DNA from 3 places in the Burkholderia sp. BCC0044 genome. Region 2 is predicted to be linked to each of the others. Evidence: predicted binding sites of a transcription regulator. Region 2 holds the regulator's gene; each other region holds the start of a gene.
What was found. The regulator FNR, encoded in region 2, switches genes on or off when oxygen is low (the NO sensors DNR and NnrR bind a similar motif). The targets are predictions, from matches to a motif close to TTGATNNNNATCAA.
Positions count from the first base shown of each region.

Region 1: a site for FNR is predicted at 8,498-8,511, ahead of clpB (ATP-dependent chaperone ClpB). Genes of this name have one in related genera too.
Region 3: a site for FNR is predicted at 3,372-3,385, ahead of adhP (alcohol dehydrogenase AdhP). Genes of this name have one in related genera too.

Region 1 covers NZ_CADFDO010000001.1:405,468-416,085, forward strand. The annotation lists gene HWX14_RS01825 (Mth938-like domain-containing protein) at 1-362, opposite strand, end outside; gene HWX14_RS01830 (pyridoxal phosphate-dependent aminotransferase) at 679-1,917, shown strand; gene HWX14_RS01835 (homoserine dehydrogenase) at 1,971-3,299, shown strand; gene thrC (threonine synthase) at 3,314-4,765, shown strand; gene glp (gephyrin-like molybdotransferase Glp) at 5,000-6,247, shown strand; gene moaD (molybdopterin converting factor subunit 1) at 6,267-6,524, shown strand; gene HWX14_RS01855 (molybdenum cofactor biosynthesis protein MoaE) at 6,535-7,011, shown strand; gene HWX14_RS01860 (group III truncated hemoglobin) at 7,075-7,647, opposite strand; gene HWX14_RS01865 (Rrf2 family transcriptional regulator) at 7,899-8,417, shown strand; gene clpB (ATP-dependent chaperone ClpB) at 8,584-10,618, shown strand, end outside.
Region 2 covers NZ_CADFDO010000003.1:875,609-886,226, forward strand. The annotation lists gene HWX14_RS20890 (3-oxoacid CoA-transferase subunit A) at 1-541, opposite strand, end outside; gene pobA (4-hydroxybenzoate 3-monooxygenase) at 686-1,918, opposite strand; gene HWX14_RS20900 (LysR family transcriptional regulator) at 2,036-2,962, shown strand; gene folE (GTP cyclohydrolase I FolE) at 3,059-3,694, shown strand; gene HWX14_RS20910 (SDR family oxidoreductase) at 3,694-4,497, shown strand; gene epsC (serine O-acetyltransferase EpsC) at 4,665-5,585, opposite strand; gene HWX14_RS20920 (hypothetical protein) at 5,723-5,956, opposite strand; gene HWX14_RS20925 (DUF3005 domain-containing protein) at 6,235-6,642, shown strand; gene HWX14_RS20930 (universal stress protein) at 7,151-7,618, shown strand; gene fnr (fumarate/nitrate reduction transcriptional regulator Fnr) at 7,722-8,468, shown strand; gene HWX14_RS20940 (LysR family transcriptional regulator ArgP) at 8,517-9,410, opposite strand; gene HWX14_RS20945 (LysE/ArgO family amino acid transporter) at 9,520-10,140, shown strand; gene HWX14_RS20950 (aldo/keto reductase) at 10,490-10,618, shown strand, end outside.
Region 3 covers NZ_CADFDO010000002.1:842,428-853,045, reverse strand. The annotation lists gene HWX14_RS12385 (MarR family transcriptional regulator) at 1-314, shown strand, start outside; gene HWX14_RS12380 (sialidase family protein) at 770-2,215, shown strand; gene adhP (alcohol dehydrogenase AdhP) at 2,285-3,313, opposite strand; gene HWX14_RS12370 (TonB-dependent receptor) at 3,728-5,809, shown strand; gene otsA (alpha,alpha-trehalose-phosphate synthase (UDP-forming)) at 6,278-7,684, shown strand; gene ftsH (ATP-dependent zinc metalloprotease FtsH) at 7,714-9,690, opposite strand; gene HWX14_RS12355 (acid phosphatase) at 10,155-10,618, shown strand, end outside.

The DNA.
Region 1 (10,618 bases), on a different contig from region 2:
AAGAGCGCGGCGGCGACTTTGCGGCCCTCGGCCATCAGGATGTTGTAGGTGCGGCAGGCGGCCTGGAAATCCATCGTCTCGACGCCGATCCGCTTCGCGGTGAGCGCCGCGACGAGCCGCGGGTGCGGGAAGCGCAGCCGCGCGCCGCTGCCGAAGATCACGAGTTCGGGCGTCGGGTCGAGCAGCATCGCGAAATGCTCGGGCGCGAGCGCGTCGAACGACGACACGGGCCACGCCTGGACCGGCGCGCCGGGCAGCACGATGACGCTCGTTTCGTGGCGTTCGAGATTGACGTCGACATAATCGGGGCCGTAGCCGGTGACGGTATTGAGCGCGCCGCTCGTGTCCTGGTGCAGTTTCAAATCGGTATTCCGCGGTTCCGTAGGGGAATGGATCGGCAGGGCCGCAGGGGCCCGGCGGGCCGGTTTCGCGCGCTCCGGCACGCGCGGACGCCCGACGGCGCGGGCCCGGCGCGGCTATGGTGCATTGCGAAAGTCGGCCAAAATCCGCTAAATTATAACTTTTTGGTCGCCTGCGGGCGCCACTTGCGTCGTGCGTCGCCACAAGCTGCGTCCGACCGCCGCTTTTTCCCAGCCTAGACAGCGCGCACAGACCGGCCGCTTTCCAGTTTTGATCCCGTCCCCCCGGCCGCAAGGCCAACCCAGGAACCGTGTCGTCGTGAAACCGATTCAGAAGTCGAACAAGCTGCTCAACGTCTGCTACGACATCCGTGGCCCGGTGCTCGAGCACGCGAAGCGCCTCGAGGAAGAAGGCCACCGCATCATCAAGCTGAACATCGGCAACCTCGCGCCGTTCGGATTCGACGCGCCGGACGAGATCATCCAGGACATGATCCGCAACCTGCCGGCGTCGTCCGGCTATTCGGATTCGAAGGGCGTGTTCTCGGCGCGCAAGGCCGTGATGCACTACACGCAGGAAAAGGGCGTCGTCGGCGTCGGCCTCGACGACATCTACATCGGCAACGGCGCGTCCGAGCTGATCGTGATGGCGACCCAGGCGCTCCTGAACGACGGCGACGAAGTGCTGCTGCCCGCGCCCGACTACCCGCTGTGGACGGCCGCCGTGAGCCTGTCGGGCGGCACGCCCGTGCACTACGTGTGCGACGAGCAGAACGCGTGGATGCCCGATCCCGACGACATCCGCAGCAAGATCACGCCGAACACGAAGGCGATCGTCGTGATCAACCCGAACAATCCGACCGGCGCGCTTTATTCCGATGAATTGCTGCTCGAACTGCTCGAAATCGCGCGCGAGCACGGGCTGATCGTGTTCGCCGACGAGGTGTACGACAAGATCGTCTACGACGGCCTCGAGCACACGGCGCTGGGTGCGCTGTCGGAGGACGTGATCACCGTCACGTTCAACAGTTTGTCGAAGAGCTATCGCTCGTGCGGCTATCGCGCGGGCTGGATGGCCGTGTCGGGCCTCGGCGGCGACAACCGCCGGCGCGCGAAGGATTACCTCGAAGGGCTCGGCATCCTGTCGTCGATGCGCCTGTGCGCGAACGTGCCCGGCCAGTTCGCGATCCAGACGGCGCTCGGCGGCTACCAGAGCATCAACGAGCTGATCGTGCCGAGCGGGCGCCTGTACAAGCAGCGCGAACTCGCGTATGACATGCTGACGTCGATCCCGGGCGTGACCTGCGTGAAGCCGCAGGCCGCGCTGTACATGTTCCCGCGCCTCGACCCGAAGCTCTACCCGATCCAGAACGACCAGCAGTTCATTCTCGACCTGTTGCTCGAGGAGCGCGTGCTGCTGGTGCAGGGCACGGGCTTCAACTGGGCGACGCCGGACCACTTCCGCGTGGTTTTCCTGCCGAACCTCGACGACCTGGCCGATTCGATCAACCGGATCGCACGCTTCCTCGACGGCTACCGCAAGCGCCATTCGGTCTGAGCGGGCAGGGTCACACGGAACTCACTACTTCTTACTCATCGATCACACGCAGCATGGAACCGATCAAAGTTGGCCTGTTGGGCTTCGGCACCGTCGGCAGCGGCACCTTCACGGTGCTGCACCGCAACCAGGAAGAAATCAAACGACGCGCGGGGCGCGGCATCGAGGTCGCGCGCATTGCCGTGCGCAACCCGGCCAAGGCGCAGGCGGCGCTCGGCGCGCACGCCGGCACCGCGCAGATCACCGACGATTTCAACGCGGTCGTCGACGATCCGTCGATCGCGATCATCGCCGAGATGATCGGCGGCACGGGCATCGCGCGCGAGCTCGTGCTGCGCGCGATCGCGAACGGCAAGCACGTCGTGACGGCGAACAAGGCGCTGCTCGCGGTGCACGGCACCGAGATCTTCGAGGCCGCGCGCGAGAAGGGCGTGATGGTCGCGTTCGAGGCGGCCGTCGCCGGCGGCATCCCGATCATCAAGGCGCTGCGCGAAGGCCTGACCGCGAACCGCATCCAGTACATCGCCGGCATCATCAACGGCACGACGAACTACATCCTGTCGGAAATGCGCGACCGCGGGCTCGACTTCGCGACCGCGCTGAAGGCGGCGCAAGAGCTCGGCTACGCGGAAGCTGATCCGACCTTCGACATCGAAGGCGTCGACGCCGCGCACAAGGCGACGATCATGAGCGCGATCGCGTTCGGCGTGCCGGTGCAGTTCGACCGCGCGTACGTCGAGGGCATCAGCAAGCTCGACGCGACCGACATCCGCTACGCGGAAGAGCTCGGTTACCGGATCAAGCTGCTCGGCATCGCGCGCCGCGCCGCCAACGGCATCGAGCTGCGCGTGCACCCGACGCTGATCCCGGAAAAGCGCCTGCTCGCGAACGTCGAGGGCGCGATGAACGCGGTCGTCGTGCACGGCGATGCGGTCGGCACGACGCTGTACTACGGCAAGGGCGCGGGCGCGGAGCCGACCGCATCGGCCGTCGTCGCGGATCTCGTCGACGTCACGCGCCTGCATACGGCCGACCCCGAGCATCGCGTGCCGCATCTCGCGTTCCAGCCGGACAGCCTGTCGAACACGCCGATTCTGCCGATCGAGGAAGTGACGAGCGGCTATTACCTGCGCCTGCGCGTGGCCGACCAGACCGGCGTGCTGGCCGCGATCACGCGCATCCTCGCCGAATCGGGCATCTCGATCGACGCGCTGCTGCAGAAGGAATCGGAGCAGATCGACGGCGCGAACGGCGAAACCGACATCATCCTGATCACGCACGAGACGGTCGAGAAGAACGTCAATGCGGCGATCGCGCAAATCGAGAGCCTCGCGACCGTCGTGTCGAAGGTGACGAAGCTGCGCATGGAAGCGCTGAACTGAGGACCAGGAACGACATGAACTACATCTCCACGCGCGGCGCCGGCATCGGCGAGCGCCATACGTTCTCCGACATCCTGCTCGGCGGTCTCGCGAAGGACGGCGGGCTCTACCTGCCGGCCGAATACCCGAAGGTGTCCGCCGACGAGCTCGCGCGCTGGCGCACGCTGTCGTACGCGGATCTCGCGTTCGAGATCCTGTCGAAGTTCTGCGACGACGTGCCGGCTGACGACCTGCGCGCGATCACCCGCCGCACGTACACGGCTGCCGTGTACAGCAACACGCGCCACGGCGAGAACGCGTCCGACATCACGCCGCTGAAGACGCTCGGCACCGAGCACGGCACGGCGCTGTCGCTGCTCGAACTGTCGAACGGCCCGACGCTCGCGTTCAAGGACATGGCGATGCAGCTGCTCGGCAACCTGTTCGAGTACACGCTCGCGAAGCACGGCGAAGCGCTGAACATCCTCGGTGCGACGTCGGGCGATACCGGCAGCGCGGCCGAATACGCGATGCGCGGCAAGGCCGGCGTGCGCGTGTTCATGCTGTCGCCGCACAAGAAGATGAGCGCGTTCCAGACGGCGCAGATGTTCAGCCTGCAGGATCCGAACATTTTCAACCTCGCGGTCGAAGGCGTGTTCGACGACTGCCAGGACATCGTGAAGGCGGTGTCGAACGATCACGCGTTCAAGGCGCAGCAGAAGATCGGCACGGTCAACTCGATCAACTGGGCGCGCGTTGTCGCGCAGGTCGTGTACTACTTCAAGGGCTACTTCGCGGCGACGCAGTCCAACGACGAGCGCGTGTCGTTCACGGTGCCGTCGGGCAACTTCGGCAACGTCTGCGCGGGCCACATCGCGCGGATGATGGGGCTGCCGATCGCGAAGCTGGTGGTCGCGACCAACGAGAACGACGTGCTCGACGAGTTCTTCCGCACCGGCGCATACCGCGTGCGCAGCGCCGAGCACACGTATCACACGAGCAGCCCGAGCATGGACATCTCGAAGGCATCGAACTTCGAGCGCTTCGTGTTCGACCTGCTCGGCCGCGATCCGGCCCGCGTGATGCAACTGTTCCGCGACGTCGAGGAGAAGGGCGGCTTCGATCTCGCGGCGAGCGGCGATTTCGCGCGCGTCGCCGAATTCGGTTTCGTGTCGGGCCGCAGCAGCCACGCCGACCGCATCGCGACGATCCGCGACGTGTTCTCGCGCTACGACACGATGATCGATACGCATACGGCCGACGGCGTGAAGGTCGCGCGCGAGCATCTGGAGGCCGGCGTGCCGATGGTCGTGCTCGAGACGGCGCAGCCGATCAAGTTCGGCGAGACGATCCGCGAAGCGCTCGATCGCGAAGCCGAGCGGCCGGCCGCATTCGACGGGCTCGAGGCGCTGCCGCAGCGCTTCGAGGTCGTGAAGGCCGACGCGCAGCAGGTGAAGGACTTCATCGCCGCCCATACGGGCGCATGACGCACGGCCGGGCCCGCGGGCCCGGTGGCGCAGGACGGCCGGAATGCCGATTCGTCGAACGGATCGGGGTTCCGGCCGTTTCGTTTGGCCCGCGGACATCGCTCGCGGCGCGAAACAAGTGCCAGACCCGCACGTTCGCGCCGATCACAGTCTTCGCATGCTCGCCATATCGCGCGTGCGCTTAGCGGCGTCGCTACAATGACGTATTGATTCCAACGATCCCCGATTCCATCGATGTCGAACCCGAATCCCGCGGCGCCGCGTGCGCCGATGCTGTCGACCGCCGAGGCGCTCGCCGCGCTGCTCGATGCCGCGAAGCCGCTGCCCGGCGCCGAAACCGTCGCGACGCTCGACGCGCTCGGCCGCGTGCTGGCGGCCGACGTGAGCTCGCCGCTCGACGTGCCGCCGATGCATACGAGCGCGATGGACGGCTATGCGGTGCGCGTCGCCGACCTGCTGCACGGTGATCGGCGCTTGCCGGTGTCGCAGCGCATTCCGGCCGGGCATCCGGCCGCGCCGCTTGCAGCCGGCACGGCCGCGCGGATCTTCACCGGCGCGACGGTGCCGCCCGGCGCCGACGCCGTCGTGATGCAGGAGCAGACGTCGGCCGACGGTGACGCGGTCGAGATCCTGCACACGCCGAAGGCCGGCGAATGGATCACCGCGCAGGGCGCGGACATTCGTCAGGGTTCGGTGATCCTGGCGGCCGGTACGCGGCTCACGCCGCAGGCGCTGGGTCTTGCCGCATCGGTCGGCTGCGCGCAGCTGTCGGTCGCGCGGAAGATTCGTGTGGCGGTGTTCTTCACCGGCGACGAACTGACGATGCCGGGCGAGCCGCTGAAGCCCGGCGCGATCTACAACTCGAACCGCTTCACGCTGCGCGGGCTGCTCGAGCGGCTCGGCTGCCACGTGACCGACTACGGGATCGTGCCCGACTCGCTGGCCGCGACGCGCGACACGCTGCGCGAGGCCGCCCGCGATCACGACGTGATCCTGACGAGCGGCGGCGTGTCGGTCGGCGACGAGGATCACGTGAAGCCGGCCGTCGAAGCCGAAGGGCGGCTCGCGCTATGGCAGATCGCGATGAAGCCCGGCAAGCCGCTCGCGTACGGCGCGGTGCGCCGCGGCGACGCGCGCGCCGACGCGCACTTCATCGGGCTGCCCGGCAACCCCGTGTCGAGCTTCGTCACGTTCCTGCTGTTCGTGCGGCCGTTCCTGCTGCGCCTGTCCGGTGTGCGCGACGTCGCCCCGCGCGCGTTGTCGCTGCGGGCCGATTTTTCGCAGAGCAAGGGCGACCGGCGCAACGAATTCCTGCGTGCGCGCGTCAATGCGGCCGGCGGCCTCGAGCTGTTTCCGAACCAGAGCTCGGCCGTGCTGACGTCGACGGTCTGGGGCGACGGCCTGATCGACAATCCGCCGCAGCATGTGATCAGCGCAGGCGAGACCGTGCGTTTCATTCCGTTTTCCGAATTGCTGTCGTAACGCGGCGGCTCCCCGAACCATGAAGATTCAGCTGAAATTCTTTGCAAGCGTGCGCGAGGCGCTGGGCGTCGCCGACGAACAGGCCGACGTGCCGGACAGCGTGACGACCGTCGGCGACGTGCGCGCGTGGCTGCGCGTGCGCGGCGGCGCGTGGGCCGACACGCTCGCCGAAGGGCGCGCGTTGCGGATGGCCTGCAACCACGAGATGACCGATCCCGACACGCGGCTCACCGAAGGCTGCGAGGTCGCGTTCTTCCCGCCGGTAACGGGCGGCTGAGGCGCGGGTCATGGCGACGATACGAGTCCAGACCGACGATTTCGACCTGAATGCCGAAGTGGCGGCATTGCGTGCGCGCAACCCGAAGATCGGTGCGGTTGCGTGCTTCGTCGGCACGGTGCGCGACCTGAACGAAGGCGATGCGGTCGCCGCGATGGAGCTGGAGCACTACCCGGGCATGACCGAGAAGGCGCTCGAGAAGATCGCCGCTGAGGCGGGCCGGCGCTGGCCGGGCATCGACGTCGCGATCGTGCATCGCGTCGGCAGGCTGCTGCCGCTCGACCAGATCGTGATGGTCGCGACGGTCGCGTCGCACCGCGGCGATGCGTTCGCGTCGTGCGAGTTCGTGATGGATTATCTGAAGACCGAAGCGCCGTTCTGGAAGAAGGAAACGACGCCGGACGGCGAGCGCTGGGTCGATGCGCGCAGTACCGACGACGCGGCGCTCGCGCGCTGGGGCGTCGAGTCGGGCAACACGCGGCGCTGAGTGCGGTGCCCCGGGCGATGCGGCGACGTGCCGCATGCGCGTCGTCGTCGCGCGTGACGGGCGTTAAGCGTCCGGGTCGACGCCGCGCCCGATGATCTTCGTCGGGAACGGCTCGCCGCGGGGCTCGCCGCGGGCGCGCGACGGCAACGCATGCGGATCGTCGCCCGTGTCGCGGCGGCGCGGCGCGATCGCGTCGAGCAGCGCCTGCTGCTCGGGCGGAATCCGGTAGTCCCAGCCGAACCGGCTCAACTGCAGGCTCTGCGCGATCCGCAGCGCGGGTTCCATGAAACGGATCGCCGCGGGCGGCGCGTAGCGCGCGTCGACGGTCTTCAGGAACAGCGACAGCCAGCGGCTGAAATGGGCCGGCTCGATGCCGTCGAGCGGCTGGTGTGCCTGCTGCACGTTGCCGCGATAGCCCTTGGTGCCGAGCACGAGGCTCGACCAGAACGTCACCATCTTCGGCAGATGATCGTCCCAGCGGCCGGCGAGCTTCGCATCGAACACGGGCCCGAGCAGCGGATCGGCGCGCACGCGGTCGTAGAACGCGTAGACGAGATCGCGGATGTTGTCTTCGGTCGGTTCGGCGTCGCGCGGGCGGGCCGGTACGGTGTCGGGCGAGGCGGGCAGGGCAGTCATGACAAAAAGGGCCGGTGGATCGGGGCAGCGACGCGGCGCCGCCGCGGGCAACGAGCAGGACGCCGGCGGGATTTTGACGCAAAATAGCGTCCTGTACCCCCTGGAAAACGTGCAGATATCACGCATCTTATTGTGCGCACGCGATTCCGGCAACCGGGGCCGCGCCAAGGCGCCGTCAATCGGCCCTGCACGCATCGCGATCGGCCCGCCTCGCGTAATCGGGGCACGATCGATCTTTTCCGTATTCGCTCATGAGACTCACCGACTACACCGACTATTCGCTGCGCGTGATGTTGTACCTGGCCGTGCGCGGCGAGGGGCTGGCGACGATCCAGGAGATCTCGGACGCCTACGGCATCTCGAAGAACCATCTGATGAAAGTCGTCCAGCAGCTCGGCGAACTGGGCTGGGTCGACACCGTTCGCGGCCGCAACGGTGGCCTGCGGCTGTTCGCCGATTCGCTGCAGCTGACGGTCGGCCAGGTCGTGCGGGCGACCGAAAACGACTTCGCGCTGGTCGGCTGCTTTTCGCCCGACGGCGGCGAGTCGCGCGGCTGCGTGATCGAGCCGCAGTGCCGGCTGAAGGGCGTGCTGGCGGCCGCACGCGATGCGTTCTTCGCGGAACTCGATCGTCACACGCTCGGCGAACTGACCGAGCCCGCGTCGCCGCTCGCGGCGCTGCTCGGCATCCGTCCGGTCGCGCTCATGCGTGCCGCGCCGGTGCCGGACGAAGCGCCGGCAGCCGCCGAGCCGTCGTCCAAGGCCCACTGACGCGCGGCCGCCATAGGCCGCACGGGCCGCACGCCCACTCCCTTGCGCCGCCGCGCCGTTTTCAGGCGATCCGGCAATTTTTGCGCTGAATCAACCCGAATTTCGCTTGAAAGCCGCATAACCATCCTCATCTTGGTGTTAATCGAAAATTGGAGGTCTCGACTAAATGAGAATCGACAAGCTCACCACCAAGTTCCAGGAAGCACTCGCGGACGCGCAAAGCCTCGCGGCAGGCCGCGACAATCAATACATCGAACCCGTTCACGTCCTCGCGGCGCTGGTCGCGCAGCAGGACGGTTCGGCCCGCTCGCTGATGTCGCGCGCGGGCGTTCACGTGCAGGCGCTGCAAGGCGCGCTGAACGAAGCCATTTTGCGCCTGCCGCAAGTGACGGGCACGGGCGGCGACATCCAGATCGGCCGTGAGTTGGCCGGGCTGCTGAACCAGGCCGACAAGGAAGCGCAGAAGCTCAACGACACGTTCATCGCGAGCGAGATGTTCCTGCTCGCCGTGTCCGACGACAAGGGCGACGCCGGCAAGCTCGCGCGCCAGCACGGCCTCACGCGCAAGTCGCTCGAAGCCGCGATCGCCGCGGTGCGCGGCGGCTCGCAGGTGCACAGCCAGGACGCGGAAAGCCAGCGCGAGGCGCTGAAGAAATACACGGTCGACCTGACCGAGCGCGCCCGCGCGGGCAAGCTCGATCCGGTGATCGGCCGCGACGACGAAATCCGCCGCTCGATCCAGATCCTGCAGCGCCGCACCAAGAACAACCCGGTGCTGATCGGCGAGCCGGGCGTCGGCAAGACCGCGATCGTCGAAGGGCTCGCGCAGCGGATCGTCAACGGCGAAGTGCCCGAGACGCTGAAGGGCAAGCGCGTGCTGTCGCTCGACATGGCCGCGCTGCTCGCCGGCGCGAAGTATCGCGGCGAGTTCGAGGAACGCCTGAAGGCGGTGCTCAACGACATCGCGAAGGACGAAGGCCGGACGATCGTCTTCATCGACGAGATCCACACGATGGTCGGCGCGGGCAAGGCCGAAGGCGCGATGGACGCGGGCAACATGCTGAAGCCGGCGCTGTCGCGCGGCGAGCTGCACTGCATCGGCGCGACCACGCTCGACGAATACCGCAAGTACATCGAGAAGGATGCCGCGCTCGAACGCCGCTTCCAGAAGGTGCTCGTCGACGAGCCGAGCGTCGAGGCGACGATCGCGATCCTGCGCGGGCTGCAGGAGAAGTACGAACTGCATCACGGTGTCGACATCACCGACCCGGCGATCGTCGCCGCGGCCGAGCTGTCGCATCGCTACATCACCGACCGCTTCCTGCCCGACAAGGCGATCGACCTGATCGACGAAGCCGCTTCGAAGATCAAGATGGAAATCGATTCGAAGCCCGAAGAGATGGACAAGCTCGACCGTCGCCTGATCCAGCTGAAGATCGAGCGCGAAGCGGTGAAGAAGGAGCAGGACGAAGCGTCGCAGAAGCGTCTGCAGCTGATCGAGGAAGAGATCGACCGCCTCGGCCGCGAATATGCGGACCTGGAAGAGATCTGGACCGCCGAGAAGGCCGCGGTGCAGGGCAGCGCGCAGCTCAAGGAAGAGATCGAGAAGGTGCGCGCCGACATCGCGCGCCTGCAGCGTGAAGGCAAGCTGGAGAAGGTCGCCGAGCTGCAGTACGGCAAGCTGCCGCAGCTCGAGGCGCAACTGAAGCAGGTCACGCAGGCCGAAGAGCAGGAGCAGCACAACCCGACGCGTCCGCGCCTGCTGCGCACGCAGGTCGGCGCCGAGGAAATCGCGGAAGTCGTGTCGCGTTCGACGGGCATTCCCGTGTCGCGGATGATGCAGGGCGAACGCGAGAAGCTGCTGCACATCGAGGAAAAGCTGCACGAGCGCGTGGTCGGCCAGGACGAGGCGATCAGCGCGGTGGCCGATGCGATCCGTCGTTCGCGCGCGGGTCTCGCCGATCCGAACCGTCCGTACGGCTCGTTCCTGTTCCTCGGCCCGACGGGTGTCGGCAAGACCGAGCTGTGCAAGGCGCTGGCGTCGTTCCTGTTCGATTCGGAAGAGCACCTGATCCGCATCGACATGAGCGAGTTCATGGAGAAGCACAGCGTCGCGCGGCTGATCGGCGCGCCGCCGGGCTATGTCGGCTACGAGGAAGGCGGCTACCTGACGGAAGCCGTGCGCCGCAAGCCGTACAGCG
Region 2 (10,618 bases):
TGATCGGCCCGAAATTGCGCGCGGTCTTGCGATACACGAGGTTGCCCCAGCGATCGCCCTTGTACGCCTTCACCAGCGCGAAATCGGCGTGGATCGGCGTCTCGAACACGTACGGCTTGCCGTCGATCACGCGCGTTTCCTTGCCTTCCGCGAGCTTGGTGCCGTAACCCGTCGGCGTGAAGAAGCCGCCGATACCGGCGCCCGCCGCGCGGATGCGCTCGGCGAGGTTGCCCTGCGGCACGAGCTCCAGCTCGATTTCGCCCGCGCGGTACAGCGCGTCGAACACCTGTGAGTCGCTCTGGCGCGGGAACGAGCAGATGATCTTGCGCACCTGCTTCGCCTTCAGCAGCGCCGCGAGACCCGTCTCGCCGTTGCCCGCGTTGTTGTTGACGATCGTCAGGTCGCGCGCGCCCTGTTCGATCAGCGCGTCGATCAGCTCGGACGGCATGCCGGCCGTGCCGAAGCCGCCGATCATGATTGTCGCGCCATCGTGGACGTCGGCAACCGCCGACTGAAGCGATTCGAAAATCTTGTTGACCATGTCTCTTCCTGATGCGAACCCGCGGCTCGTGCGCGGCCTGTCGAGGGGACACGCGCGTGCCGCGTGCCGCGCCGGAGGCCTTCGTCGACCCTCGGCTTTTGTTCGCTATTCGAACCCAGATTCGATTAGCGAACGATGGGCCGATCATAGAGTCGCGCACAGCGCGTTGTCAAGGCGGGTTCCCTCGGGGGCCGTCGCGTCGTCGAACGGCAAACCGACGTAGTTTTCGGCGAGCGATTGCGCGGCCGCCCGCGAACGCGTCACGTATTTCAGCTCGGCAAACTTCAGGCGATTGACGAACGGCGAGTCGTCCGGCGACGCATGCAGCATGTTCGTCATGAAGTACGAGAAGTGCTCGGCGCGCCACACGCGTTCGAGGCAGGTCGCCGAATAGCGCTCGAGCGGCGTCGCGGCGCCCGTCCGGTAGCGCGCGCCGAGCGCGCGGGACAGCGCGCGAACGTCGGCCACCGCAAGGTTCATCCCCTTCGCGCCGGTCGGCGGCACGATGTGCGCGGCGTCGCCGGCAAGGAACAGGCGCCCGTGCTGCATCGTCTCCGACACGAAGCTGCGCATCGGCGTCACGCTCTTCTGCGTGATCCGGCCCTCGGTCGGTGTCCAGCCGGTGTCGTTCGAGAAGCGCGTGTGCAGTTCGTCCCAGATCCGCGCGTCGGACCATTCGGCGAGGTCTTCATCCGGCTTGCATTGCAGGTACAGCCGCGTGACCGTCGGCGAGCGCATCGAGAACAGCGCGAAACCGTTGTCATGATGCGCGTACACGAGTTCGTCGAGCGATGGCGCCGCGTCAGCGAGGATGCCGAGCCACGCGAACGGGTAGACGCGCTCGAACGTGTTCAGCCGCTCGGCCGGAATCGTCTGCCGCGCGATGCCGTGGAAGCCGTCGCAGCCGGCGATGTAATCGCAGTCGATGCGGTCCGCGCGGCCGTCCGCGTGCTTGAACGTGACGAACGGGTGCTCGCTTTCGACGTCGTGCAGCGCGACGTCGCTCACTTCGAAGTGCATCTGATGGCCGTGCTCGATGCCGGCCGCGATCAGGTCGCGCACGACTTCGTGCTGGCTATAGACGGTGATCGCGCGCCCGCCGGTCAGTTCGGACAGGTCGATGCGGTGACGCTGGCCGTCGAACAGCAGTTCGATGCCGTGATGCTCGAGCCCTTCGCGGCGCATCCGGTCGCCGAGCCCGGCTTCGTTCAGCGTGTCGACCGTGCCCTGCTCCAGCACGCCGGCGCGGATACGGTTCTCGCAGTATTCGCGCGAACGCGCTTCGACGAGGATGGAATCGACGCCTTGCAAGCGCAGCAGGTGGGAAAGCAGAAGGCCGGACGGACCGGCGCCGATGATCGCGACTTGGGTGCGCATTGTTCGTCTCCAGAACTTTGGTTCGAGTAATGGAACACATTTGAGCGCTTTCCCGACTATGCGGCAACGCGATTCAGGAGATATGTTGTATACGTTTTGGAGATAACGGCCCCGGCGATGGAAACGCTCGATCTGAACCTGATTCCCTACCTCGTCGCCCTCGACGACACGCGCAACGTGAGCCGCGCAGGCGACCTGCTCGGCGTGAGCCAGCCGCGCGTGAGCACGGCGCTCGGCCGGCTGCGCGACTACTTCGGCGATCCGCTGTTCGTGCGCACGTCGCGCGGGATGGAGCCGACGCCACGCGCGCTCGCGCTGCTGCCGGCCGCCCGCGACGCGCTCGCGCAGATCGAGCGCGGCCTCGTCGCGCCGCACGACTTCGACCCGGCCGCGAGCACGCATACGTTCTCGATCGCGCTGTCGGACGTCGGCGAGATCGTGTTCCTGCCGAAGCTGCTGCAGGCGTTCGCGACGCTTGCGCCGCACGCGAACCTGCGGTCGGTCTCGCTCGCGCACGATGAAGTCGGACGCGGCCTCGAAGCCGGGTCGATCGATCTCGCGGTCGGCTACTTCCCCGATCTCGACGGCAACAACTTCTTCCAGCAGCGGCTGTTCACGCACCGGTTCGTCTGCCTGATGCGGCGCGGCCATCCGTTCGAGCAGACGCCGCCGTTCACGGTCGAGCAGTTCCTCGCGTGCGGGCACGCGGTGGTGCGCGCCGAAGGTCGCAGCCAGGAAGTGCTCGAGAAATACCTCGCGAAGCAGCGCATGCAGCGCCGCGCGGTGCTCGAGACGCCGCACTTCATGAGCCTGCCGTTCATCCTGAGCCGCACCGACCTGATCGCGACGGTGCCGCACGCGATCGGCTATGCGTATGCGGCCGAGCACGCGTTCATCGTGCCGGTCGAGCCGCCGCTCGCGCTGCCGCGCTTCGACCTGAAGCAGCACTGGCATCGCAAGTACCACAACGACCCGCGCACCGCGTGGCTGCGCGGCGTCGTCGCGTCGCTGTTCAACGACGAGCAGGACGAATGGCCGAAGTGAAGAAGCGAGCGCGGCGGCCCGCACACACGACCGGCGAAAGCATGAAACAATGGCCGGATATCGGCTGCCACAGGCGGCCTTCGATGGAGCCACTAGATGGGTAAGGGAAAGAAATCCGCACCGCCCGAGCCGGCCGTTACCCGGCCGAGCCGCGAAGAAGCAGAAGACGCCGTCCGCGTGCTGTTGCGCTGGGCCGGCGACGATCCCGCGCGCGAAGGCTTGCTCGACACGCCCGCACGCGTCGTGCGCGCATACGAGCAGTTCTTCGCCGGCTATGCGCTGGAGCCGCGCGACATCCTCGCGCGCACGTTCAGCGAAGTCGACGGCTACGACGAAATGATCGTGCTGAAGGACATCCGCTTCGAGAGCTATTGCGAGCACCACATGGTGCCGATCATCGGCCGCGCGCACGTCGCGTATCTGCCGAACCATCGCGTCGTCGGCATCTCGAAGCTCGCGCGCCTCGTCGACGCGTTCGCGAAGCGCCTGCAGATCCAGGAAAAGATGACCGTGCAGATCGCCGACACGCTGTTCGACGTGCTGCAGCCGAAGGGCGTCGGCGTGATCCTCGAAGCCGCGCACCAGTGCATCTCGACGCGCGGCGTGCACAAGCCGGGCGTCGAAATGGTCACGTCGCGCATGCTCGGCACGTTCCGCACCGATCCGTCGACGCGTCGCGAATTCCTGTCGATCGTCGCGAATCCTTCCTCGGTCAACCTGACGAATACCTGATGGAGCAGACGAAGCAAACGGCGCACGCGCCCGTCGTGCTCGTGACCGGCGCCGCGCGCCGGGCCGGGCGCGCGTTCGCCGAGTATTTCGCCGCGCACGGCTATCGCACCGCGGTGCACTACGACCGGTCGGCCGATGCCGCGCACGCCGCCGCCCGCGCGATGGCCGAGCGCGGGCACGATTCGGTGGCGCTGCAGGCCGACCTGTCCGATGCCGCGCAGATCACCGCGCTGATCGACCAGGTCTATGCGCGCTTCGGGCGTCTCGACGTGCTGGTCAACAACGCGTCGGTGTTCTGGCAGGACCATTTCCCGAGCTTCGATCTCGCGGCGTTCGACCAGGCGTGGGCCGTCAACTGCCGCGCGCCGATCCTGCTCACACGCGCGTTCTACGAACGGGCCCGCGCGGCCGGCACGCAGGGCGTCGTCGTGAATGTGGTCGATCAGAAGATCAAGGAAAACTTCCACCGCGACCACTTCAGCTATACGGTCGCGAAGGCCGCGCTCGGCAACCTCACGCAGATGCTCGCGCTGTCGTCCGCGCCGGTGCTGCGCGTGAACGCGGTGTTCCCGGGGTTGATGCTGCCGAGCGACGACCAGACGCCCGCCGACTTCGAACACGCGAGCCGGGCATCGACGCCGCTTGCACGCATCGCGGGCCCCGACGACGTCGCGAGCGCGATCCTGCTGCTGACGGGCAATGCGTACAACGGCGTGGATTTCGTCGTCGATGCGGGCCAGAACCTGATCCGCGTCGATCAGGACGTGCTGTACAAGCACCGCTCGCCGGACGGCAAGCACTGAGTGAGGCTTCGATGAACGACGGCGGCTGCGCGCTGCCTTCGTGCGCCGGATCGAGCGCGTTTCGCGCCGCTCACGTCCGGTAGCGCCCGACGGCGGGCCGGCCGCCGAACCATTGCGCGTCATCCGCCGCGTTGCGCGGAACGGCGCCCGCGCATTCGCCCACCGCGTTACGGCTTCTCGGCGCTGCCGCCCTCGCGGACCTTGCCCTGCGCGACGCTCGTGCCGGGCGGCACACTGTGCGTGAGCCACACGTTGCCGCCGATCACCGAGCCGCGCCCGATCGTCACGCGGCCGAGAATCGTCGCGCCCGCATAGATCACCACGTCGTCCTCGACGATCGGGTGCCGTGCATTGCCCTTCACCAGCGCGCCTTCGCCATCGGCCGGGAAACTCTTCGCGCCGAGCGTGACGGCCTGGTACACGCGCACGCGCTCGCCGATGATCGCGGTTTCGCCGATCACGACACCGGTGCCGTGGTCGATGAAGAAGCTCGGGCCGATCTGCGCGCCGGGGTGGATGTCGATGCCGGTGGCCGAGTGCGCGATTTCATTGATGAACCGCGCGAGCAGCGGCACACCGAGTTGGTGCAGCGCGTGCGCGAGCCGATGGTGCATCATCGCGAACACGCCGGGATAGCACAGCAGGATCTCGGTGATGTGCTGCGCGGCCGGATCGCCCGCGTACGCGGCCTGGATGTCGCTGACGAGCAGCGCACGAATGGCCGGCAACTGTCGGCCGAATTCGCGCGCGATCTCGAACGCGCGTTCGTCGAGCTCGGCGAACGGCGTATCGACATGCTCGGGCAGGAACGGCAGCGCGCGGCGAATCTGCTCGGACAGCACGCGCAGCGTGCTTTCGAGCGTGTGGCCGACGTAGAAGTCGACGCTTTCGTCGGTGAGGTCGGGCGCGCCGTAGTGCGTCGGAAACATCGACGCGCGCAGGCCGGTCACAATCTTGCAGATCGCATCGCGCGACGGCAGTTCGCGGATGCCGCGCGGATGGCGCGTGCGATGGAGTTCCTCGCGCGACTCGCGCAAGCCGGCGACGATTTCTTCGAGGCCCCACTGACGGGCGGGTGATGTCGACATATGCCAATGCGGGCAGCCGCGCGCGGTTGCGCGGCCGCTAATAAAGTGACGGGTTCCGCAAGATTACCGCGTTTTTTGTCCGGGAGCGGCACCCCGGGGATCGGCCGGACGGCCGACGCCGCTCGCGCGCGGCGGCGTCACATCGAGATGCTGCTCGCGTCGATCCAGCGCACGGCCCAGTCGCGCGCGTGCGCGATCGCGTCGCCTTCGTCGTTGAACTGGAGCTCGATCGGGAAAAACCGGTTCGCCACGAGCTCCCCGTCGCTCGATCGGGAGATCACGACGTAGGGCTTGAACGAACCGTCACTGGCGCGTGCGGGCGCGCAATTCAACAGATAACCGCGGTGCGTGAAGGCAGTAGTCGCTTGCATGAATCCGCCACCTCTAGTCCCTTGCTTTGTTGTTCGCTACCCGTCTTTAAGGGTGCTGCGGCGCCCCGGCGCGGGCAGAGGCGGCGAGACTTCATCCCCTGTCGCCGCTTCGCAGGAAAAGAATCATACTCTGTAGAAAACGCGTCTTCTAGCTGAAATAAATCATGACAAATCAGTGCGCGTCGCGCGACCGCGGCGATCGCCCGCGCGCCTTTTCCCGTCGTGCCCGGAACGGGATTTGCTTCGATCCGGAGCGTGTCGCCGCCAGGAGAGCCGCGATGGAATCCTCCGCTCAAACAGGTCGTGCGCGTCCGCGCAGCATCGAACTCGACAACGACGACACGCACGACAGCACGGTCGACACCGACGGCAAGAATCGCGAAGCGTCGCGCCTCGCCGGCGTCGGGCTCATCTCGCCCGACCAGGTCACGCGCAGCAACGCGTCGCTCGTCAATGCGATGCCGGAAGCCGGCGACGGCTTCGCCGGATTCGACAGCCGCCCCGACGGCAACCATCCGGCGTTCGCGTTGCGCGCCGGCTACATGGTGATCGAAAAAGGCTTCGACACGCCGACTGCGGGTGATGCGCCGTTCGGTCCCGTTCATCGGATGTACGGCAGCGCGTACTGGCCCGGGCACGGCCGCCGGCCGGAGCGCGTCATCGAGTTGACGGCCGTACCGAGATAGCCCGCGCGGCGTTTGAATCGGTCGTTCGTTTGGGAATCGCCATCGGTCGATGGTGGTGAATCGGCGCGGGCGATTGCGCTGCACGCCGATACTCGCTCGCGCGGTGCCGAAGCGAACGATTCGGCGCGTCCGCATCTTCGGCCATGCATGCCGTGCATCGCGTCGACGCACATGCGTTGACCGAAGTCATGGCGCCACGGCGCGATTGCGATTGAATGGCGATGGGTGCGGCGCGTCGACCTGGTCGCCGTGCCGGGTCGCGTCGATGCGCACGCATGCGCTTTCGTCGACGATGCGGCCGATCCATACGACACGCATCGCGCGGTGCGGCATGCGTCGCGTGCATGGCCATGCACGACAGCGACAGGAGCCGCGCGGTCGTGCGACATGACGGGCACCTCGCTGCACGATCGTGCCCGTTGGTTTACTCTGCCTCGCAGCATTGCGCATTGCCCGGCCCCATCGGCCATTCGACCGACTTCGTTTCAACCCGCCACTCGGAGACACTATGTACAAGCGTATTCTGGTTGCCGTCGACGGCAGCGACACGTCCCGCCATGCGTTCGATGCCGCGCTGGCGCTCGCGAAAGCGCACGGCGCGGAGCTGCAGCCGTTCTACGTCGTCGAGAACGCCGCGATCTACTACAACGTGCCCGGCTACGATCCGTCCGTGCTGCGCGATCAGCTCGTCGCACAGGGCAACACGCTCGCGCAGGATTTCGCGAGCCGGATGCAGGCCGCCGGCGTGAAAGGCGAAACGCGGCTGAACGAAGCGACGTCGCTCAACGACGTATCGTCGCTGATCCTCGACGGTGCGAAAGCGTTCGGCGCCGATCTGCTGGTGCTCGGCACGCACGGCCGCCGCGGCTTCCGCCGCCTCGTGCTCGGCAGCATCGCCGAACAATGCGTGCGCCACGCGACGCTGCCGGTGCTGCTGATCCCGGCGGCCGCCAGCGCCGACGAGCCGGCTGCCTGAGCGGCGTTCGGCACGCGCGGCCGGTCGCGACGTTTTGTCACCCGACGGCGGCAACTTGCGGTGGGACAATGATTTCGTCGATTCAACGCCGGAGTAAACGATCATGCTGACGCCCGTCGCCACCCGCCCCGCCGCCACGCCCCATGCCGGTAGCTGGGCTCCCCGCCAGGCCGCACACTGCTCGTCGTGCGCGATGCGGCACCTGTGCATGCCGCAAGGCCTGGCGCCCGAAGCGCTCAGCCGCCTCGAATCGGTCATCTGCGCGGCCCGCCCGGTCAAGCGCGGCGAAGCGCTGTTCCGCGAAGGCGACGCATTCGACAACCTGTACGCGGTGCGCTCGGGTTCGCTGAAAACCGTCGCGACGCGCCATGACGGCCGCGAACAGGTCACGGGCCTGCACCTCGCCGGCGAAGCGCTCGGCCTCGACGGCATCTGCGACGACACGCACCCGCGCACCGCGGTCGCGCTGGAAGACAGTTCGGTCTGCGTGATTCCGTACAGCGCGCTCAAGACGCTGTGCTCGGAAGCCGGCTCGATGCAGTTGCGCATGCACAAGCTGATGAGCGAACAGATCGTGCGCGAAACGTCGCAAACGATGCTGCTCGGTTCGCTGAATGCCGAGGAGCGCGTCGCCGCTTTCCTGCTCGACGTCTCGTCGCGCTACCTGAAGCGCGGCTACTCGCCGTCGGAATTCAACCTGCGGATGACGCGCGAGGATATCGGCAGCTATCTCGGCATGACGCTCGAAACGGTCAGCCGCACGCTGTCGAAATTCCAGAAGCGCGGCCTGATCGAAATGCAGGGCCGCCACGTGCAGATCGTCGACTTCGACGGCCTGCAGCACGTCTGACATCGCACGGCGCGCACCTCGCGCGCGCCGCCTGCATCACCTCGCCGGTCAATCGAGAAACAGCGCGGCACGCGTCTTCAGCGCCGCGCTGAAATCGTCGAGCCAGCCGATCGACAGACGCCAGCTCTGCCAGTACAGATCGATGTCGATGGTGCGCCCGCGCGACATGTCGATCAACTCACCCGCCGCCAGTTGGCGGTCGACCATCCGGTCCGGGCACATCCCCCATCCCAATCCCGTTTCGCATGCGCGCAGATAGCCCGCGACGTGCGGTATCCAGTGCTGCGGCGGATCGAGATCCGCGCGCGTCACGCGCCGGATGAAACGCGCCTGCAACCCATCCTTCGGATTGAACATCACGCACGGCGCGCGGCGCAGCGCATCGCGCGTGATCCCCGCATCGAAATAGCGGGCGTAGAACGCCGGCGAGCACACCGCGCGATAACGGATTCGCCCGAGCCGCTCCGACCGGCATCCCTGGATCGGCTCGGCCTGCGCGGTCACCGCGCCCTGCACGCTGCCGTCGCGGATGCGCGACGCGGTGTAATCCTGATCGTCGATCACGAGATCGAGCAGCGTCTCGCGCGCCGTGCAGAACGGCCCGACTGCGTCGATGAACCACGTCGCGACGCTGTCGTCGTTGACGGCCACGCGCAACGTCGGCCACGCGCTCGCGATCTGGCCCGGCAAGGCGGGCATCCGGCCGCCCAGTTCGGCTTCCAGCAACTGCACGCGCTCGGTATGCCGGCACAGCAGCGCGCCCGACGTGGTCGCGACACACGGCTGCCCGCGCTTGACGAGCACGCTGCCGACCCGCTCCTCCAGCAGCTTCACGCGCTGCGACACGGCCGACGGCGTGACGTTCAGCTCCTTGGCCGCCCGCTCGAACGAGCCGTGCCGGATCACGGCCGCGAGGGCATCGAGCAACGCGTAGTCGAGCATTAGATTTCCTTAATCCGCATTAGGTGATTTAGCTTCTCTTATTTCCGTGCCGACCGCAGACTAGCGCTACCCGATTGATTCGTCTACTGCTTCCACGGCTGTCCCCATCATGAACTGGCTTGCTTTTTCCCACGGCGCCGCACTGTGCGCGTCGCTCATCGTCACCATCGGCGCGCAGAACGCGTTCGTGCTGCGCCAGGGCATCATGCGCTCGCACGTCGGCAAGATCGTGCTGCTGTGCGCGGTGTCCGACATGATCCTGATCGGCGCGGGCGTCGGCGGCGCATCGGTGCTCGTCGAGCGCTATCCGACCTTCGTCCACGCGGTGCTGTACGTCGGCCTCGCGTATCTCGCATGGTTCGGCATCAACGCGCTGCGCCGCGCGTTCAAGCCGGGCCACGACACGCTCGACGTGCGCGGCGACGCGGTCGCGCCGCCGCCGCAGGGCACGCTCGCGATCGTGCTGATGACGCTCGCGTTCACGTGGCTCAACCCGCACGTGTATCTCGACACGTTCCTGCTGATCGGCACGGCCGGCGCGCGCGAGCCGGAAGGCGCGCGGCTCGCGTTCGCGATCGGCGCGATGACGGTCAGCGTCGTGTGGTTCCTCGGGCTCGGCTACGGCGCGCGATTGCTGGCGCCGTGGTTCCGCAAGGCGGTCGCGTGGCGCGTGCTGGATGGCGCGATCGGCAGCATGGTGCTGTTTCTCGCGGCGGTGCAGTTGCGCTGACCGAACCGTCTGCACACGGGCGGCGGCCTGCCGCCCGGCTTTCCCTCCGCGTCGGCGCCCCGCCAGCGCAACCTGCCTGAATCCCGTCGTACACTCCGCCACAAAAAATTCGCTCCCGATCGAACGCAGCCGCACGGAGCACTCACGCAGCGGACACGGTATCCGCCATCTGCCGCAAGCCGTCCATCATCGCGGCGGCACGCCGCCTGCACGAATCGAAACGATCGGCGAGAATGTCCGGTGTCCCGCGACCACGGCGGAACCGCACCGCGCACCCGGCCGTCCCGCCGCGATCGCCTCGACCCATCCCGCAGTTCAATCCCGTTACCTGCAGTTATCGGAGAGGAACATGGCACATCGCACCCTCGGTACATCGAACATCCAGGTTTCGCCGCTCGCGTTCGGCGGCAACGTCTTCGGCTGGACCGTCGACGAAAACGCATCGTTCGCGTTGCTCGACGCGCTCGCCGACACCGGC
Region 3 (10,618 bases), on a different contig from region 2:
TGTTCTGTCTCGCGAAACAGGACGGCGCGCTGATCGGCGAAGTCGGCGCCGCATTGCAGCTCGCGCCATCCGCGATGACGGGGCTCGCCGACCGGATGGCGAAAGCCGGCCTCGTTACGCGTCATGCCGATTCCGACGACGGCCGCGCGACGCGGCTCTACCTGACCGACGCCGGCCACGCGGCGCTCAAGCGTGCGCGCGTGCTGCTGCGCGAACTCAACGGCAAGCTGTGCGACGGGTTTTCCGACGACGAACTCGACGTCGTCGCGCGCTGGCTGCACGCGTTGCAGGAGCGGTTTCCGGCGGAGCGCTGAGCAGCGCATCACGCGCTCGCGACCGGCGCGCGCCGACGTCAATCGCAAGCGATTGCGATTCGCGTTTTCGATTCGATTTTCATGCCGCCGCAACGGCAAATCTTGCATGCCGGCCACCGGCTTCCGGCAACGCTTTCCGGCTACGTCCTGTTACAAAAAACCGCCTGTCGCGCCGCATTCGAATCGCCTACATTGCAATCCACTTCGACGCATTCGTCGCATGCCCTGACTGGCTTCCCCGTCGGGTCGACATCGCAGACACACCCGACAAGCATTGAAAACGAAGAGGAGTCTTAACCGAAGCGCTGGCGGCATCCAGCGCACGCGGATCGCGATGACTGAAGCGGCATGCTGAACGGCACGTCACGACCTGCGCGGCACGATTGCCCGCGCTTCGGTTCGCGTGGCCTCGTCGTGCCCCGCCATCGCATTCGCACCTCACCGAGGAGTCGTCCATGCGACGCATGATCGTGTCCCATCCGCTTGTCACCCGCCTGTCCGCCGCGATGGCGCTGGCCGCCGCTGCCGCCGCGCACGCCGAGCCCGTCGTCGTGTCCGGCCCGAGCCCGTTCGCCGCGTGCACCATCGGCGGCCCGGGCACCAACTACGTGAATGCAGAAGTCGAACCGTGGCTCGCGGTCAATCCGGCGAACCCGAACAACATGATCGGCGTGTGGCAGCAGGACCGCTGGTCGAACGGCGGCGCCCACGGGCTCGTCGCCGGCTACACGTTCGATGCGGGCGCAACCTGGGCACGCACGCCGCAGCCGTTCAGCGCGTGCGCGCCGGGCGGGCTCAAGTACGAGCGCGCATCCGATCCGTGGGTATCGTTCGGGCCGGACGGCACCGCGTACTCGGTATCGATCTCGTTCAACCAGTCGAACAACAGCAACGCGGTCGGCGCATCGGTGTCGACCGACGGCGGACAGACGTGGAGCAGCCCGGCCGTGCTGATCGCGAACGACGAACCGACGACGCAGTTCTTCAACGACAAGGAATCGGTGACCGCCAACCCGGTGAAGGCCGGCACCGCGTATGCGGTATGGGACCGCCTCGAACTGCCGAACGGCAACCCGTACGCGAACCTGCACACGAAGGCGTACCGCGGGCCGACGCTGTTCTCGAAGACAACCGACGGCGGCAAGACCTGGAGCGCCGCGAAGGTCATCGTCGACGTGCCGTCGCGTCAGCAGACGATCGGCAACCAGATCGTCGTCGATCCGAAGAGCGGCACGCTCTACGATTTCTTCGACCTGATCCAGCCGCCGTTCAGCAAGGCGGCCGGCAAGGTCGCGTTCATCAAGTCGACCGACGACGGCGCGACGTGGACCAAGCCGCAGATCATCGCGGGGCTGCAGACGGTCGGCGTCACGGATCCGAACACCGGCGAACCCGTGCGCACCGGCGACATCATTCCGGAGCCGGCGATCGACCCGGCATCGGGGCAGCTCTACGTCGCGTGGCAGGACAGCCGCTTCAACGGCGGCACGTACGACGAAATCGCGCTATCGACGTCGACGGATGGCGGCGCGACCTGGAGCGCGCCGCAACAGGTGAACACGCCGACCGGGCGCCCCGCGTTCAATCCGTCGGTGCGCGTCGACAACACGGGCGCGGTGATGGTCACGTACTACGACTTCCGCGACCTGCAGGCCGGCAACACGACGACGCTGCCGACCGGCTTCTGGCGCAAGATCTCGCACGACGGCGGCGCCACGTTCGCCGACGAGCGGCGCGTCGGCGGCCCGTTCGACATGAAGCTCGCGCCCAACGCCGAAGGGTTCTTCATCGGCGACTATCAGGGGCTCGACGTTCGCCCGTCGTCGTCGTTCCATCCGTTCTTTGTCCAGACCAACGCGGGCAACCTGACGAACCGCACCGACGTGTTCTTCGCGCCGTGACGCGAGGATGACCGTCACGCCGCCGCACGACGCACTGCGTCGCGCGGCGGCGCGCGCACGTTCACGGCATCAATGCATGTCGGTCAGCACGATGCGGCCGTCGACCTTCCCTTCCCGCAGCTTCGCGAAGATGTCGTTGATGTTGCCGAGCCGGTCGCGATGGATGTGCGCGCGCACCAGGCCATCCGCCGCGAAATCGAGCGACTCCTGCAGATCGCGCCGCGTGCCGACGATCGACCCGCGCACGGTGATGCCGTTCAGCACGGTCGAGAAGATCGGCAACGGGAAATCGCCCGGCGGCAAACCGTTGAGCGCCACCGTGCCGCCGCGCCGGACCATCCCGAGCGCCTGCGCGAACGCGCTGCGCGACACGGCCGTGACGAGCACGCCGTGCGCGCCGCCGATCTCCTTCTGGATCACTTTTGCGGGGTCGTCGATCGACGCGTCGATCGTCAGGTGTGCGCCCAGTTGCCGCGCCAGCGCGAGCTTGTCGGGCGAGATGTCGATGGCCGCGACGTGCAGGCCCATCGCACGCGCATATTGCACGGCCACGTGCCCGAGGCCGCCGATGCCGGAGATCGCGAGCCACTGGCCCGGCCGCGTGTCGGTGACGCGGATGCCCTTGTAGACCGTGACGCCCGCGCACAGGATCGGCGCGATCTCGTCGAACGCGACCTGCGCGGGCAACTGGCCGACGTAATCGGGATCGGCCAGCACGTATTCCGCGTAGCTGCCGTTCACCGAATAGCCGGTGTTCTGCTGCCCATGGCACAGCGTTTCCCAGCCCGTGCAGCAGTACTCGCAATGGCCGCAGGCCGTGTAGAGCCACGGCACGCCGACGCGGTCGCCCTCGCGCACGTGCGTGACGCCCGCGCCGACCGCCGCGACGATTCCCACGCCTTCGTGGCCCGGGATGAACGGCAGCGAAGGCTTGACGGGCCAGTCGCCGTCGGCCGCGTGCAGATCGGTATGGCAGACGCCCGACGCCTTGATGTTGACGAGAATCTGGCCGGGCCCCGGTGCGGGGATCGGCACTTCGTCGATGCGCAACGGCTCGCCGAACGCGTGTACCACGGCCGCTTTCATGGTCTGGGTCATGCGTTGCTCCTGTCTGGTCGATGAGCAACCCAGTATCCGGTTTCGGCATCGGCGCACGTTGATACGCGTCAACGCATCGGATCGGATGCAACGGTCAACGCGGCTTCGCGATGATCCGCGTCGTGCGACGCGACAGTTCGAGCCGACGGCTGCACGCCGCCCCGCCATTCCCGCGACCATTGCGCCGATCCGACAGAAACCCGACGGGATCCTGCCATTCGGCTTGGAATTTGACATGATATAACATATCATTTCGCGTGCTCGTCCGCCTGACGCCGTTCCAACCCAGGTGGCCGAGCCTCGCCGAGCCATGTTCCAACGGGTCATTGCGCGTCATTGACGCAACAATATATCGTATCAAACGGTAGCCCGCCTCGCTCGTTATCCGATCCGATTCCAACCGATTCACCGACCATGCGCGACCTCCCTCGCTTACCGCTTCGCCCGCTCTCGTCCCTGTCGCTGATGCTGTTCGCCGCCGTTGCGCACGCGCAGACCGATGCGCCTGCCGCATCCGGCACACCGGCCGCCACCGCATCGCTCGCCCCGATCTTCGTGACCGCGAACCCGCTCGGCGACACCGAACTGATCGCACCGACCGTCCAGCTTTCCGGCGATGCGCTGACGCGCCGCCAGACCGATTCGCTCGGCGAAACGCTCAACGGGCTGCCCGGCGTGTCGACCACCACCTACGGGCCGATGGTCGGCCGTCCGATCATCCGCGGGATGGACGGCGACCGGATCCGGCTGCTGCAGAACGGCGTCGCGGCGTACGACGCGTCGTCGCTGTCGTACGACCATGCGGTGCCGCAGGATCCGCTGTCGATCGAGCGCGTCGAGATCGTGCGCGGGCCGGCCGCGCTGCTGTACGGCGGCAACGCGGTAGGCGGCGTGGTCAACACGATCGACAACCGGATTCCGCGCGAAGCGATCGAAGGCGTGACCGGCGCACTCGACGCGCGTTACGGCGGCGCGAATTCCGCACGCTCGAGCGCCGCGCAGGTCGAAGGCGGCAACGGCCGCTTCGCGTTCCACGTCGATGCATTCGATCGCGAAACGAGCAAGCTGCGGATTCCCGGCTACGCGCGCAGCAGCCAGCAACGCGCGATCGACGGCCCCGACACGCCGCAGCCGGAAGGCAACGTGCCGAACAGCGACGGCCGCGTGCACGGCGGTGCGGTCGGCGCGTCGTACACGTGGGCGGACGGCTTCGCCGGTCTCTCGTACAGCGGCTACGAATCGAACTACGGCTCCGTCGCGGAGAGCGACGTGCGGTTGCGGATGCGCCAGGAACGCCTCGCGCTCGCGTCCGAGGTACGCAACCTGAGCGGGCCGTTCACGAAGCTGAAATTCGACTTCGCGTACACCGACTACCGCCACAAGGAGGTCGACAACGGCGAGACCGCGACCACCTTCCGCAACCGCGGCTACGAGGCGCGCATCGAGGCGCAGCATCGCAAGATCGGCCCGTTCGAAGGCGCGATCGGCGTGCAGTTCGGCCAGAACACCTTCTCCGCGCTCGGCGACGAAATGCTCGTGCCGTCCACGCGCACCAACAGCGTCGCACTGTTCGGCCTCGAGGAATGGCAGGTCGTCCCCGCGCTGAAGCTGAGTGTCGGCGGCCGCCTCGAGCACGTGAAGGTCGATCCCGATCCGGCCGGCGTCGAGAAATTCGCGGGCGCGCAGCCGCGCGACTTCAACGCGGGCAGCCTGTCGGCCGGCGCGCTGTTCTCGCTGACACCGGTCTGGTCGGTCGCGGCGAACGTCGCGTACACCGAACGCGCGCCGACCTTCTACGAGCTGTATTCGAACGGCCCGCACGATGCGACCGGCCAGTTCCTGATCGGCAACCCGAACGCGTCGAAGGAAAAGGCCGTGTCGACCGACCTGTCGCTGCGCTATGCGAGCGGGCCGAACCGCGGCAGCGTCGGCGTGTTCTACAACCGCTTCTCGAACTACCTGACCGAGTACAACACCGGCCGCGTCGTGGACGACGACGGCGAACCGGTCGCGCCCGGCACCGACGGCTCGCTGAACGAAGCGATCTATCGCGGCGTGCGCGCCGAGTTCTACGGCATCGAACTGGACGGCAAGTGGCGCGCGTTCGCGCGACGCGGCCACACGGTCGATCTCGAACTGACGGCCGACTACACGCACGCGCGCAACGTCGACACCGGCCAGCCGCTGCCGCGCATCGCGCCGCTGCGCGCGACGCTCGCCGCCGACTACGGCTACGGCCCGTTCGGCGCGCGTGCGCAGGTCACGCACGCGTGGTCGCAGCATCGCGTGCCCGACAACGACTTCTCGACCGACGGCTACACGTCGCTCGGCGTGATGCTGACGGTCAAGTTCCGCGTCGGCCCGACGCACTGGCTCGCGTACCTGCGCGGCGACAACCTGACGAACCAGGAGATCCGCTACTCGACGTCGGTCGTGCGCGGCTTCGCACCGCAAGGCGGCCGCAGCGTGATGGCCGGATTGCGCACCACGTTCTGACCGTCGTCCGGCTCGCGGCGCCCGCCGCGAGCTTTTTCCCGGCGCGAACGCGGGCGGAGTGCACGTGCACGAAGTCGAAGAAAGCGACGATGCGCATGCCGTCATGCACGCATACGCGTCGTCAGCACATCGCGCGCGACTCGCCCCACTCGCGGCCTGGCCTTGCGCACACTGCGTCGCAGCGCGCAGCAAATTTCGGTCCCGCTCCCGCATCGCCCGTGACCGCACCGCTGTCTTGAATATCGCGCGGCATGCTCGCCCGCGCCGTTCGTCGACCCGGACTTTTAAAACGCACGAATGACGAGTATCCTAAAAAAAGCACTTTTCGACCGGACGGCGAATCGCGTGCCCTGACTCCCGTCCGATCGCCATGCGGCCCCGTCGTATCGCGCACCGCGCACCGATGGCGGCGTATGCCTCTCGCGCCCTGGCCGCACGACCCTTCCCCAACAATCGTCAGGAGAGCTGGTGAGCCGACTCGTCGTCGTATCCAATCGCATCGCAGATCCCCGTAAAGCCGCGGCCGGCGGGCTCGCCGTCGCCGTGAAGGACAGCCTGCAGGAAACCGGCGGCGTCTGGTTCGGCTGGAGCGGCAGGCTACGCGGCGGCGACGATCACCCCACGCATGGCGACGACGTGCAGATCCAGAACGTCGGCGGCATTCAGCTCGCGACGGTCGATCTCGATCCGCAGGATTACGACGCTTACTATCTCGGCTATTCGAACAACGTGCTGTGGCCGGTGTTTCACTACCGGCTCGATCTCGCGCAGTTCGACCGGCGCTTCGCCGACGGCTACCGGCGCGTGAACCAGTTGTTCGCGCGCAAGCTGCGCACGCTGCTGCGGCCCGACGACGTCATCTGGGTCCACGACTATCAGCTGATTCCGCTCGCGGCCGAGCTGCGCGCGATGGGCTGCACGAACCCGATCGGCTTCTTCCTGCACATCCCGATGCCGCCGCCGCCGATCATGGCCGCGATCCCGGAACACGAATGGCTGATGCGCTCGCTGTTCGCGTACGACCTCGTCGGCTTCCAGACCGAATCGGATCTGCTCCACTTCGAGCATTACGTCGAAGCGGAAGCCGGCGCGGCGCGGCTGCCCGACGGCCGGCTGCGTGCATTCGGCCGCACGCTGTCGGCCGGCGCGTTCCCGATCGGCATCAACGTCGACGAGTTCGAGTCGCTCGCGCGCGATCGCGACGGCCTCGACATGTTCGAACGCATGCGCGACGAATATTCGCGCCGCCAGTTGCTGGTCGGCGTCGACCGGCTCGATTACACGAAAGGGCTGCCGCAGCGCGTGCATGCGTTCCGCGAGCTGCTCGAACAGTATCCGGAGAACCGCGACCGCGCGACGCTGATCCAGATCGCCGCGCCGAGCCGCGAGGATCTCGGCGCGTACGACGATCTGCGGCGCGAAATGGACAGCCTGTGCGGCGCGATCAACGGCGACTACGGCGAGCTCGAATGGATGCCGATGCGCTACATTCACCGCACCGTCGCGCGCAAGCGCCTGCCGGGCCTCTATCGCGCGAGCCGGGTCGCCCTCGTCACGCCGCTGCGCGACGGGATGAACCTCGTCGCGAAAGAGTTCCTCGCCGCGCAGGACGCGGCCGACCCGGGCGTGCTCGTGCTGTCGCGTTTCGCGGGCGCGGCCGAGCAACTGAAGTCGGCGCTGCTCGTCAATCCGTACGACACGCAAGGCACCGCGCAGGCGATCCAGCGCGCGCTCACGATGCCGCTCGAAGAGCGCCGCCAGCGTCACGCGGCGCTGATGGCGATCATGCGCAAGACCGACGTGCACTGGTGGCGCACACGCTTTCTCGAAGCGCTCACCGAAGCGGCCGAAGTTGCGGCCGCAACCGAATCCTGACGCGCCGACGCGCGTTCACGCCCCCGTCTTCAATGATCAGGCTCGTGCGGCCGTCGGTACGCTATGAAATCGCGCTCGACCGTGGACGCCTGCTCCGTTTCGATCGCGCCGCCGCGCGCACTCGTTTCGTCGCCGGGTAACGCCGACGTCGCCGACGACGGTTCGCTGCGCCCGTCGATCAGCACCTGCAGCGCGTCGCGTTCGAGCACCTCGCATTGCAGCAGCCGTCGCGCGATGCGTTCGAGCGCATCGCGACGTTCGCCGAGCGTCGCCGCGACCCGCGCATGCGCATCGGTCAGCAGCGTGCGCACCTCGTCGTCGATCATCCGCGCGGTGTGCTCGCTGCAGCGGCCGTCGCCCGCATGCCATGCGCCGGGCATCCCCTGGCGCGCGTCGCCGTCGTCGAACGTCGCGAGCCCGATCTTCTCGCTCATCCCGTACTGCATGACCATGTGGCGCGCCATCGCGGTCGCGCGCTCGAGGTCGTTCTGCGCGCCGGTCGACACATCGCCGAACACGAGTTCTTCCGCCACGCGCCCGCCGAGCAGCGCGTCGATCCGGTCGAGCAGCTCGCTGCGGCGCAGGACGTAGCGATCCTCGGTCGGCACCTGCTGCGTGTAGCCGAGTGCGGCGACGCCGCGCGGAATGATCGACACCTTCTTCACCGGGTCGCAATGCGCGCGGCTTTCCGCAACGAGCGCATGGCCGGCTTCGTGATACGCGATCGTCAGCTTCTCCTGCTCGTTCATCACGCGGCTCTTGCGCTCGAGGCCCGTGAGCGCGCGGTCGATCGCCTCGTCGAAGTCGGCCATGCCGATCGCCGGCTTGCCGAGTTCGGCCGCATGCAGCGCGGCCTCGTTGACGACGTTCGCGAGGTCGGCGCCGACGAAGCCCGGCGTGCGCGACGCGAGCTCGCCGAGATCGACTTCGGCCGCGAGCTTCACGCGCTTCACGTGCACGCCGAGAATCTGGCGACGGCCGTTCACGTCGGGCCGGTCGATCGCGATGTGACGATCGAAACGGCCCGGCCGCAGCAGCGCGGGATCGAGGATCTCGGGCCGGTTCGTCGCGGCCATGATGATCACGCCGGAGCCGGCCTGGAAGCCGTCCATCTCGACCAGCAACTGGTTGAGCGTCTGTTCGCGTTCGTCGTTGCCCGACATCGGGCCGACGCCGCGCACCTTGCCGAGCGCATCGAGCTCGTCGACGAACACGATGCACGGCGCCTTCTGCTGCGCCTGTTCGAACAGGTCGCGCACGCGCGCGGCGCCGACGCCGACGAACATCTCGACGAACGCCGAGCCGCTGATCGAGAAGAACGGCACGGCCGCCTCGCCGGCCACCGCGCGCGCGAGCAGCGTCTTGCCCGTGCCCGGCGCGCCGACGACGAGCACGCCTTTCGGAATCTTGCCGCCGAGCCGCTGGTAGCGATCGGGGTTGCGCAGGAACGCGACGAGCTGCTGCAGTTCGGCCTTCGCTTCGTCGATGCCGGCGATGTCGTCGAACGTGATGCCGGTTTCCTGCTGCACGTACACGCGCGCGCGGCTCTTGCCCATGCCGGTGAAGTCCTGCAGCCCGCCGCGCTTGCGCAGCATCATGTTCCATACGAACACGAGCAGCATCAGCGGCAGCAGCCACGACGCGAGCGACGCGATCCAGCCGGTGTCGGGCGTGCCGTGATAGCGGATGCCGGCGGCGGTCAGCGTGTCGATCAGGTGTTCGTCGGTCACGCGGCTGGTCGTGAAGCGCCACGGCGCGCCCGTCTGCTGCACGACCGCGGCGTCGGACGCCGGCAGCATCGTGCCGGCCTGCGGCATCTTCAGCGCGCCCGAGATCGACGCCGGACCGATCTCGAGATCGTCGACGAGCCGCGCGGCGACGAGCCGGTGGAAATCGCTGTACGCGATCGGTGTCGACGTCGGGTGCAGCATCAGCAACTGCGCGGCGAACAGTACGAAGAAGCCCGCCGCGATCAGCAATCCCGGGTAGTCGAATTTCCTGTCCATGGCATCGGCCTGGCCGTATCTGCTGCGCAGCGTACGCTCACGCCGGCGCGCGCGCGCAACCGGTACGCGGCCGCCATGCGAAAGCGGCATGCATCCACGCCATCGTCGCCTCGCTGTCTCGCGTCGTTCGTCGCATCGATGCCGCCTCGGCAACACCATGGGCCGGCGTTGCCGGGCGAGCCTCGCCCGGGCGGCTCACTGCGACGCGCCGCCCTTGATTCCAGTCTAGTTCGCGCACGGGCGTCGCGCACCGCTCGCCCCGCGCGCGTCGAATCGTCCGACGAACGGCTTTCATCCGTCCCCTTGCCGCGTTATAGTCGCGTGCATGACATTTTTGTGACAGCCGCATCGCGCCGCCGCGCGCGAGGCCGGCCGTTGCATTCCGTCCCGCGCCGCGGCAGCCCGCGCGGTGCCGGCCGCATCGAACGACCACGCCCCACCCGCCCATTCGAGGAGCCCACGACGTGAACGACACCCCCGATCGCCCCGACGACCTTCCCGCCGATCCCGACCGCCGCCGTGTACTCGGCGGCCTCGCCGCACTCGGCGCCGGTGTCGCGCTCAGCGGCTGCGAAACCACCGCGGGCAACGCACCGCGCTCCGCCGCCGACCTGCGCCTCGACGAAGCGTTGCGCGAACGCGTGCGCCACATCGTCGTGATCTACGCGGAAAACCGCAGCTTCGCGAACCTGTACGGCGATTTCCCGGGCGTACGTCATCCGCTGAGCGAAGTACGTCCCGAACACGCGCAGCAGCTCGATCGCGACGGCAAGACGCCGCTGCCGGTGTTGCCGAAGATCTGGGGCGGGCTCGTGCCGCAGGCGCAGGAAGTGGACGGCAAGCGCTACGCGATCGCCGAGCGCGACATCGACAAGCTGCCCAACGCGCCGTTCCGGATCACCGACGCGCAAGGCAAGCCGCTACCGAA